Regions from separate parts of the Oikeobacillus pervagus genome, predicted to be linked through region 2. Evidence: riboswitches for the same ligand, from Rfam matches in the RefSeq annotation. Region 2 holds a riboswitch; the other holds the start of a gene.
The links. A riboswitch is a leader RNA that binds a small molecule or an ion and turns the genes downstream of it on or off. The one in region 2 is predicted to bind FMN.

Region 1 (4,913 bases), on a different contig from region 2:
CCTGTTGGAAGCATCGCTAATGTATGTTGGTGACTTAGGATCGATTGAATAATTTCTTTTTGACCTAAACGAAATGAAGGAAAACCAAAGTATTCGTCTAAAATCTTTTCTAACTTCATATTGAACCTCCGTACTTTGCTAAAACGAGTCTGATTTGAAAATAGCTTAAATCAGGTATTCTTTCTTTTATTGGTTTTAACCTTTTATTCGGTAATGTATGGGCAATCTGAAGTACTTTCTCAATCTTTTCTTGTGAAATAAAGAGAGAAATTGAAAATTGAGGATGAAAAAGTGCAATTTCGACAAAATGATCTTCAATGGTACTTATTTTTAAATTGCGTATAGTCGAGATCTCCTCTATTGAGTTTCCTTCTTTGAATAGCCTATATGTTTTCATCGTTGAGTAGGTCAAAGGAATCGTCTGATGTACATCTTGTACAGTCAGATACAAGAGTGGAAAGATTTCCTTATTTTGCAAAATCTTCTGTATACAATAATGGAATAAATGAAGAAAACGGAAATAGTATTCCGTATGTTCAATTTTCAGTATTTGAGCACATTGCAAAACAGTTTTTCCGGTTGAATTCTCCCCTGTGAATCTAAGGGTAAGGAGGGTAGGGCAATCTACCTCCTGTGAATCAAGTAAGGATTCAAACTCTTTATATAATTGATCAGCCAATTGTCGTCTATTCAAGTGTAGGTTTTGTATATAGGTCTTTACCCAAAATTGGATCGATTCATCCCGTTCAATTGGATAATACTTTGTGTTTTCATAAATGAGATTGGATGCTACTTGTACAAGCAAGTTTAATCTTCTCCAGGCAATTTTTGCAGTGTCTTGTAATTGCCAGCCATTTAAATAAGGAAAATCGATCTTTTGTTCAAAGGCCTTGATCTCCGCGAGTCCTTTTTTAGTGATGATCGCAGCCTTTTGATCATTTAACTGAATCCATTGTTGTTTAACTAATAGACGAATGATTCCATCAAATTGTTCCCTTGATAGAGAAGGTGTCGTTTGAAACCATTTGGACAAATGATATAAATGTGCATCCTGGATGGTTTGTGAGGATTTCTTTCCTTTTAAGAGATGATAAATGGCATAAACCGTTCGATCACCATTAATCAAATGAATACACTGTAAAACAATCTCTTGTAAAAAAGACATTCAATTAACTTCCTTTACCATTATTCATTATCCTTTATTCTATCACGAAAATTGTCGGTGTACTTTTATATTGACATGTACTAGGAAAATTTTATTCATGAAATGTTACATGATGTCATTCGTTATCTATCCATTAGCACTTTTGTATTGAAAAGAAATGAAAACAGATTTACAATGAGGGTAGGAGATTTTTGAACTACTCGTCATTAAGCGAGAAAAGTTATACAAACTGACATAGATTATTCTCAAGGAGGACATATACATGGCTAAATATACAATTGTCGACAAAGATACATGTATTGCTTGTGGTGCATGTGGCGCTGCTGCACCTGATATTTACGACTATGATGATGAAGGGATTGCCTTTGTTATTTTAGATGATAACCAAGGAACTGCGGAAGTTCCTGAAATACTTGAAGATGATATGCAGGATGCCTTTGAAGGATGTCCAACCGACTCCATTAAAGTGGCAGATGAACCATTTGATGGTGATGCATTGAAATTCGAATAGTCGAGGATAAATGTGCAAGCCGATAGACACTGTAGCTAGACGTGGACAACATTTTTTAAAAGGTTATCACAGTTCTAAATTTTATAGTTCCCTAAATCAATAAAAAAAGCTGGTCAATAGATCAGCTTTTTTTATTGATTTTGAAAAGAGCAACGACCCCGTCGCTCTTTTATTCTTATGCACCTTTAGCTACCATTTGTTTTTGCAACCATGAATCCATGCGTGTGAATATAAGCATGAAAACAACGGCCACAATGAATCCTTTTATAGCGTTAAATGGTAGGATCGCTGTAATGACTAATGCTTTTGTTTCAGGTGCGCTCATTGCAGGTGCATTCATAAAGATCGTATACGAAGGTAAAATGATGTAATAGTTTAGAATGCTCATCAATAACGCCATTACCGCTGTACCAACAATAAGTGCAAGCGTCATTCCTTTTTTTGATTTTATTTTATTATAAACAAAATAAGTTGGTAATATAAATGTTAAGCCTGCGACAAAGTTTGCGATATGTCCGATAGGTACACCAGTGGGGCTTCCTAGCATAATATAATTTAATACATTTTTCAATAACTCCACTAGAATCCCTGCGACCGGCCCATAGACAATTGCGGCAATCAATGCAGGTACTTCGCTAAAGTCTACCATTAGAAAACCTGGAAATGGTGGAATAGGAAAGTTTAGTAGCATAAACAAATAGGATACACTACTTAACAGCCCAATAGCAGTAAAACGACGAATGTTCATCTTTTTCATTTGTTTCTCCCCTTCTCGTGATTCATCGACACAAGAAGCAAGGTTGCCATAAATATAGAGCGCAGATAAATAAAAAACCTTAAGTATCTATACTTAAGGGAGGATCGGCATGCTCAAATAAACGTTCGATTTTTTATTTTTTGTGAACGTTGGCAGACCTCCATCTTCTCCCATCCAGACTATACTGTCGGCTTTGGAATCACACCAAATCTGCCTTACAAAAAGGCTCGCGGGCTTAGAAATGACTATTTCAATACCGCCGGTCGGGAATTACACCCTGCCCCGAAGATGAATCATATAATATTATGTTCAAGCTAATTATACTAAATAATATTTCCATTGGGAAGCAAATACTTCGAATTCAAAATGATTTCCATTTAACTGAACTTTTTTTAAAGAAAATCCTTGACATAGCTAGCTGAAGGGAATAATCAATATTTGATCTGGGTATATATCGTTCGTATGTAAATGGTTCCGACTTTTTAATTGATCTACACTTATAGAAAATTTACTAGCAATTCTCCATAATGTATCTCCGTTTTGCACATGATATTTTGAATGGGTAGCCGTTTCAACCGTTCGAAAAGGATCATGGCTTGCAATGACATAATCCCCTTTATGGGCTTGTCCAAAAATTGTGAAGGGATTGATCGCATTCTCCTTTTCATATGTCCAATCCCCTCTATGGACTTCAAAATGTAAATGGGCGCCTGTTGATTTGCCGGTATTTCCAATCGAGCCAACTTGTTGCCCTTTTTTGATTGAATCTCCTTGTGTCACTTTTATTTCGTGTAAATGAGCATATACTGTTTCAAAGCCACTTGTATGTTGAACAAATACAACTTTCCCATATGTATCTGAAATATATGATTTCGAGACGACCCCATCATCAACTGAAAAAACAGGAGTCCCTGTTCGGGCGGCAATATCCACGGCCTTATGTGTACCGCCCCTTGATCCATAGACGTCAGAAATAATCCCTTCTGCTGGGAACATCCAATCCTCTGTACCCGACACCGTTTCAGCATGTGCCATTCGACCACCAACAATAAGCATTCCTACACATATTGCCATGATGATGGCAATGATAAAACGTTTTAAATAGTCTAGCATAATACTATTTATTCCTCCTCACATTTTTCCCACATCATCCATCATATGAATGAATGTAAAAAATAAGACCAGAATATTCACCGATCTGAAGAAAAAGTAAAAATGAGTTTTAAAAATATGTTTTCTTTCACCTCAGATTGGGTCATTAGGATGAACTCTTTCACTACCTTGTTAGTATTTGAAAGAAGGAGGAAATTATTCACTGCAAAGGTTTGAATTTATTCATTATTGACCGATTATTTCTGATGTCAGTAGAGATTGTTGGTTATCAAAATCATAAACCGGATGATAAAAGTTGTATGTTCTCCATCTTTTCGGTGTTACATTTTGAAATTGTACGGCTTCATATCCCTTATTTTTTGCTGTAAAAATAATAGCCTCGATTAACTGTTGAATTCCTTTTGGAGATTTATCATTTAATAATAAGGTGTTATAAAAACGGACATTCGCAATTTTCTTTGAACGTGGGGTCATGACAAATAATGGTATATAACTATGCCCTTCCTTCATTAAAACGATAAAGTGACCGTCAATGGTTTTGGTCTGAAACGGGTAAAGTTGCTCATTGATTCCGTTATATTCATGATCATCCGAAATGACTACTTTATTATTTAATTCAATAATTTGATTAGGAGCAGGTAAATAATGATTAGGGATGGCTTCAGGAACCTTTGTAGAAAAAATAGCATTCAATGGTAAGATATTAGCCATTTCCTGATTTGGTGAATTTGTTTTCATTTCTAAATTCGCAGTTGTTGAATATTGATCAACCATTGTATTGGAGCTTTTTTGAAAAGTTGCGATAACAGATAATAATAAAAATAGGATGGCAGCTGACGAAATCGTGCTGATCCAAGTAAAAGGCGTCTTTTTATTTTGAGAATGGAGGCATTCATTAATCGTTTCATAAATTTCTTCAGCAGGTCGCTGATCTTTAAAATGAGGCATTTCCCTTAAAAGCTGTTCGATTTTCTTTTCATCCCAATTCCGCATTTTCACTTGTCAGTTCCCCCTTTTTATCCTCTTCGTTTAACATTTTCTTTAACTGCTTCATTGCACGATGTTGGGTCGTTTTCACCTTACTCTCACTCCAATTTAGAGTGGCAGCTGTTTCTGCTATGGAGAGGTCCTGGATATAACGAAGTATAATCACTGATTTCTGGTCGATCGTGCAACGATCTAAACAGTGATAAAGCAGACGACTTTCTTCATTCTGAACAGCTATTTCCTCCGGTAAAGGCTGTGTGCTATCAATGATCTTGCTATTAGACCAATCAAATTTCTGAAATAATTTATTTTTCCATCCTTTTTGTTTACGAAAATAATCTAAGGCTACATTTCGGGCGATAGCAAATAACCAAGTTTTT
Region 2 (4,913 bases):
ATGCCTAGATCTTGAAGAATTTGCGCCCCAATTCCGTAATCTCGTAAATCAGCAGCAAAGCCCAACTTATGGTTTGCTTCTACTGTATCTAGCCCTTCTTCTTGCAATTTATAGGCTTTTAATTTATTCATCAACCCAATTCCGCGCCCTTCTTGTCTCATATAAAGAAGAACCCCTCTTCCTTCTTCTTCAATTTGCTTTAAGGCAGCAGCTAATTGTGGTCCACAATCACATCGACAAGAACCAAACACATCACCTGTTAAGCATTCTGAATGAACACGCAACAAGACAGGTTCAGGTGTCGTAATATCTCCTTTGACGAGTGCAACATGCTCTTGGTGATTCACAATATCTGTAAACCCAATTGCTCTGAAATGACCGAAATCAGTCGGCAAGTCAATTTCCACCTCACGAACGACGAGTTTTTCTTTTTTTCTTCTATATTCAATTAAATCTTCTATAGTAATCATTTTGATTTGAAAATGATCAGCTATTTTTCGTAAATCAGGTACTCGTGCCATTGTTCCATCTTCATTCATGATTTCACAAATAACGCCAGCAGGTTCTGACCCAGCTAATTTAGCTAAATCGACAGCCGCCTCTGTATGTCCCGTTCTTTTTAGGACTCCTCCTTTTTTCGCAATAAGAGGGAAAATATGACCAGGTTGATTAAAATCTTGTGGTTTTGCTTCTTTTGTCATCATTTCTTCAATCGTTCTCGACCGTTCAAAGGCACTAATTCCTGTATGTGTTGATTGATGATCAATACTAATCGTAAAAGCCGTTCCGTGTGAGTCGGTATTTTGGTTTGTCATCATTTTTAAACCTAATTGTTCCGCTTTTTCTTCCGTAATGGGGACACAAATAAGTCCTCGTCCTTCTTTCGCCATAAAGTTGATCATCTCAGGTGAAACTTTTTCAGCTAACCCAATAAAATCTCCCTCATTTTCACGGTCTTCATCATCCACCACAATGACCACTTTACCTGCTTTTAAATCTTCAATTGCTGCTTCAATTTGATCAAACATCAAACATTCACCCCTTTTAATTCATGGCTGTTTCTTGAAATTTATCGTTAATGAGAACGAATAGATAATTTCTTTTATTAAATAAAGCCATTCTCACGTAACATCGACATGGATAATGTGCTCTTCTTTTTTTCTTCCTGTTTTTGGGTCATTCTTTGAACATATTTTGCAAGTAAATCACATTCAAAATTCACAACATCCCCCACATTTTTTTGAGAAAGAATCGTGGTTTCCTGTGTGTGTGGAATGAGCGAAATAGTGAAAAAATTTTGCTCTGTTTCAAAAATGGTTAACGACGTACCATCTACCGCAATAGATCCTTTATACATAAGAAAGTGAGCAAAATCATTAGGAATAGAAATTTTTATATATAAGGCATTATCCACCGTTTTCTTGGAGAGAATTTGTCCAAGTCCATCGACATGTCCCGTCACAAAATGACCTCCAAAGCGGCCATTTGCCGACATGGCTCGTTCTAAATTGACTTTTGAGCCCATTTTAAGTTGCTTTAGCGATGTGGAATGAAATGTTTCTGGCATGACATCCACATGAAACTCATTTGCTGTAAACTCAGTCACCGTTAAACAAACCCCATTGACGGCAATACTATCCCCTAAATGAACATCATTAAGAATGTTGTTTGCTCCAATCACAAGTTTTAATGATTGCTGTCCTGATTGAATCCTTTTTATTGTTCCAATTTCTTCTACTATACCTGTAAACAATCGATATCACGTTCCTTTTTTTAATATGGCTGTTATTTTGATATCTGGGCCAATCATTTCAACATTGGTAAATTGTAGCGGAAGGGCAGATTCCATTAGTTCCATTCCTTCACCGCCAAATGGTCCAGGGGAAGTTTTTCCGCCAACCAATTTGGGTGCCGTATAAACAATCAGCTTTTGAAAAGCTTGCTCTTTTAAGAAAGAAGCATTTACTTCGGCTCCTCCTTCAACAAATAATGTCATCATTCCAAGTTGACCCAATTCTTCTAACAAGGTTGGAATATGGATTGTTTCTGTATTTTGTCTCATAATGGTCAGATTATTTCTATTCTGCAATAAGGCCTCTTTTTCATTTGAAGCATTCTTTCCGCAGACAATAATTGTTTTTACAGACGAATCTGCCACTACGTGAACATCTTCTGGAATTCGAAGATGGGTGTCAAGCACAATTCGAATGGGATTTTTTCCACCTTGGGGCAATCTGGTGGTAAGAAGAGGGTTGTCCTTTAAAATGGTATTAATACCAACTAGAATAGCGTCATTTTGATGGCGTAATTTATGCACATCCAAACGTGCTTGTTCACTCGTGATCCATTTACTAGAACCTGTAAAAGTCGCTGTTTTTCCATCTGCTGTTATCGCTGTTTTAATCGTTACATAAGGGGTTTTTGTTTGAATATAGTGAAAAAATACGTTGTATAGGTTTTTCGCTTCTTGCCCACCAATTCCGACCTCTACTTCTATTCCCGCTTTCCGCATTTTTTCGATGCCTTTTCCAGCAACAAGCGGATTAGGGTCGGTTGTTGCAATCCATACTTTCTTGATCCCTTTTTCAACTACAAGATCTGCACAAGGTGGTGTCTTTCCGAAATGTGAGCAAGGTTCAAGAGTCACATATAAATCAGAACCCATCGCCTCATCTCCAGCCATCTCTAATGCATGTACTTCTGCATGAGCTGTACCTGCCTTCAAATGAGCCCCCATTCCAATAATTCGGCCATCCTTTACAACGACGGCGCCTACTGGGGGATTTGGTGACGTTTGACCATCAACGCTTTTGGCAAGACGAAGGGCAAGGTCCATGTAATCTTCAGCAAGCATGAAAAAGCATCCCTCCTATTTTGTAGGCATAAAATAAAGCCTTATTTTTTGAATGTTCTTCAAACTAGTTAGATTCGGTTTGAGGTAAGGATTCCGGAATAGTGAAAAAAGCCGAATCCCTCATGGTTCAAGACCTATCTATATCATGAAAATGTGATTTAAACTCCCCTTAATTTAAAAACAAAAAATCCCGTACAATCAACTATTGTACGGGGCGTTTTACAGACATTAGAAGGCAAAATAGAAAGGAATGAATGTCATCTATCTATTTTTGCACTGTAAGTAAGCTTGTCCTTTTTCCCAAAAAGACAGCAACAGCTTTTTACTTTTCCAGCATGACTAAATATGCGTTAAAAACTATTTTTTAAAACGCAACTCTCCTTCTCCCATCCAGACTTTCACTGTCGGCTTTGGAATTACACCAAATCCACCGTAAACCAAAGCCGGTATACGGGTCACGGGCTAAGAACGATTGTTCATCACCGCCGGTCGGGATTTTCACCCGGCCCCGAAGGAATATCTATTCGATTGTAATCTTATTATCGCTGTTACAATCTTATTATGTCAAGGTTTTTGCAAATCTATTTAGGTTTAATTCGGATTGAAAATGGACGTTGTTGACCAGTTTCGTCAACAATTCGTCAACAACTCGTCAACAATCATCTTTTTAAAATATGGTAAAATATTCTAAAAAAGATGATTAGAGGAGTAGCATAATGACCGAAAAACAACCTATTGAAATTTCTCATGGTTTAAGATGCAACCTGCAATTATATCTTTTTGATCTTTATTCCTAATAAATTTACCGACTCTTTAAGAATACGTAAAGTTCATCTAAACGATTAATATGAGGAACAAAATTGCCTGATTTTTTGCTCCTTATAAAATGATTGCCTAAATATTGATATTGGGGAAATATGGATTAATAGCCTTGAAAATAACATGTACACAGATAAAAGTATATCCCTTTTAACTCTTTATATTTGGACTGAAAATTTATTAATGAGGGCCCACATTGATTCTATTGACAAACTACAAAATGCCAATTTAAAAAAGATAAGATGTATTGATCCTAAGGCGATGAAAGAAATTGAAATGAAGTTGAATAAGACCTGCACCCTCTAATAAAAGATAATTCCCCCTCCAACAGGAGAGCGGAATGTTACTGCAAAAACTCATATTTAGAAATAAACCCTGCTACCCAATTTCAATTTTTAAATCGTACTTTCCAGTTAATCATTCATTTTACCTCCCTACTTTTGAAACATGGCATAAAAAGGAGCAACGCACCGCCCACAATAGTACTAATTAACGTACCAATGCTTGCATTTGTGATTGCCATTCTAGGCCATTTTGTATTTTCTTTAATCTCCTTTAATGATTACTGTTTTCCCTAGATTTTATGATCCTGTAATAGTTGTTTATCCTGGAGAATCCTAATATCTGTTTTGATTAATTCAGTATCTCTTTTAATCCCTCAACTTCATTTGTAATATCCTGTTTCCATTGATCCAGTTCACATTCCACTTATGTCACCCCATCTTTCCGAGTGAATAAAAAAGAACCTTCTTATGGTTCATTCAAATTCGATATTTTTTCTACCAAAAAATTCGCCTTTTCAGTTAACTCTTGCACTGACTTCCACAACAAACTAACCATGGAATATTTTCCTCCTTCACTATTTCATTGAACAAAAATCCACATTCAGGGCATAGACAATCAAAGTTTTCATTCTCAAATTCATCTAAATCTATTTTTTCTTGTTCAAACTCTTGATAAGTTCTTGTCATCATGTTCACAATCTCCGGCAAATTGAACCCTGAAAGTTCAACGTCCACTGTCCCCACATCTAACTCGAGCAATAGATCCTTTAAAAGTTCTATGTTCGATTCCTCTGAAATTTTATTCAAGCTAATTTTAAGTGCTTTTTCCTGTTGGTCATCTAGATTAACAATGGAACATTCTATTTCCGAATAACCCTGATCAAGTAGAATATAAAAACATCACCGCAAGGATGGCGCAATCAAATATATGGGTATACCAACCAGGTACGGGTATT

Region 1: linked by a shared signal. The riboswitch ahead of J2S13_RS00610 (ECF transporter S component) and the one ahead of ribD (bifunctional diaminohydroxyphosphoribosylaminopyrimidine deaminase/5-amino-6-(5-phosphoribosylamino)uracil reductase RibD) in region 2 are both predicted to bind FMN.

The regions. Positions count from the first base shown of each region.
Region 1 is NZ_JAUSUC010000001.1:112,235-117,147, forward strand. Features, by position in the region: gene J2S13_RS00595 (RecQ family ATP-dependent DNA helicase) at 1-119, opposite strand, end outside; gene J2S13_RS00600 (YpbB family protein) at 116-1,165, opposite strand; gene J2S13_RS00605 (ferredoxin) at 1,428-1,676, shown strand; gene J2S13_RS00610 (ECF transporter S component) at 1,852-2,433, opposite strand; FMN riboswitch at 2,592-2,727, opposite strand; gene J2S13_RS00615 (peptidoglycan DD-metalloendopeptidase family protein) at 2,848-3,546, opposite strand; gene J2S13_RS00620 (hypothetical protein) at 3,772-4,545, opposite strand; gene sigX (RNA polymerase sigma factor SigX) at 4,523-4,913, opposite strand, start outside.
Region 2 is NZ_JAUSUC010000006.1:75,251-80,163, forward strand. Features, by position in the region: gene J2S13_RS03850 (bifunctional 3,4-dihydroxy-2-butanone-4-phosphate synthase/GTP cyclohydrolase II) at 1-1,028, opposite strand, end outside; gene ribE (riboflavin synthase) at 1,106-1,753, opposite strand; gene ribD (bifunctional diaminohydroxyphosphoribosylaminopyrimidine deaminase/5-amino-6-(5-phosphoribosylamino)uracil reductase RibD) at 1,760-2,854, opposite strand; FMN riboswitch at 3,229-3,374, opposite strand; gene J2S13_RS03865 (hypothetical protein) at 4,477-4,647, opposite strand.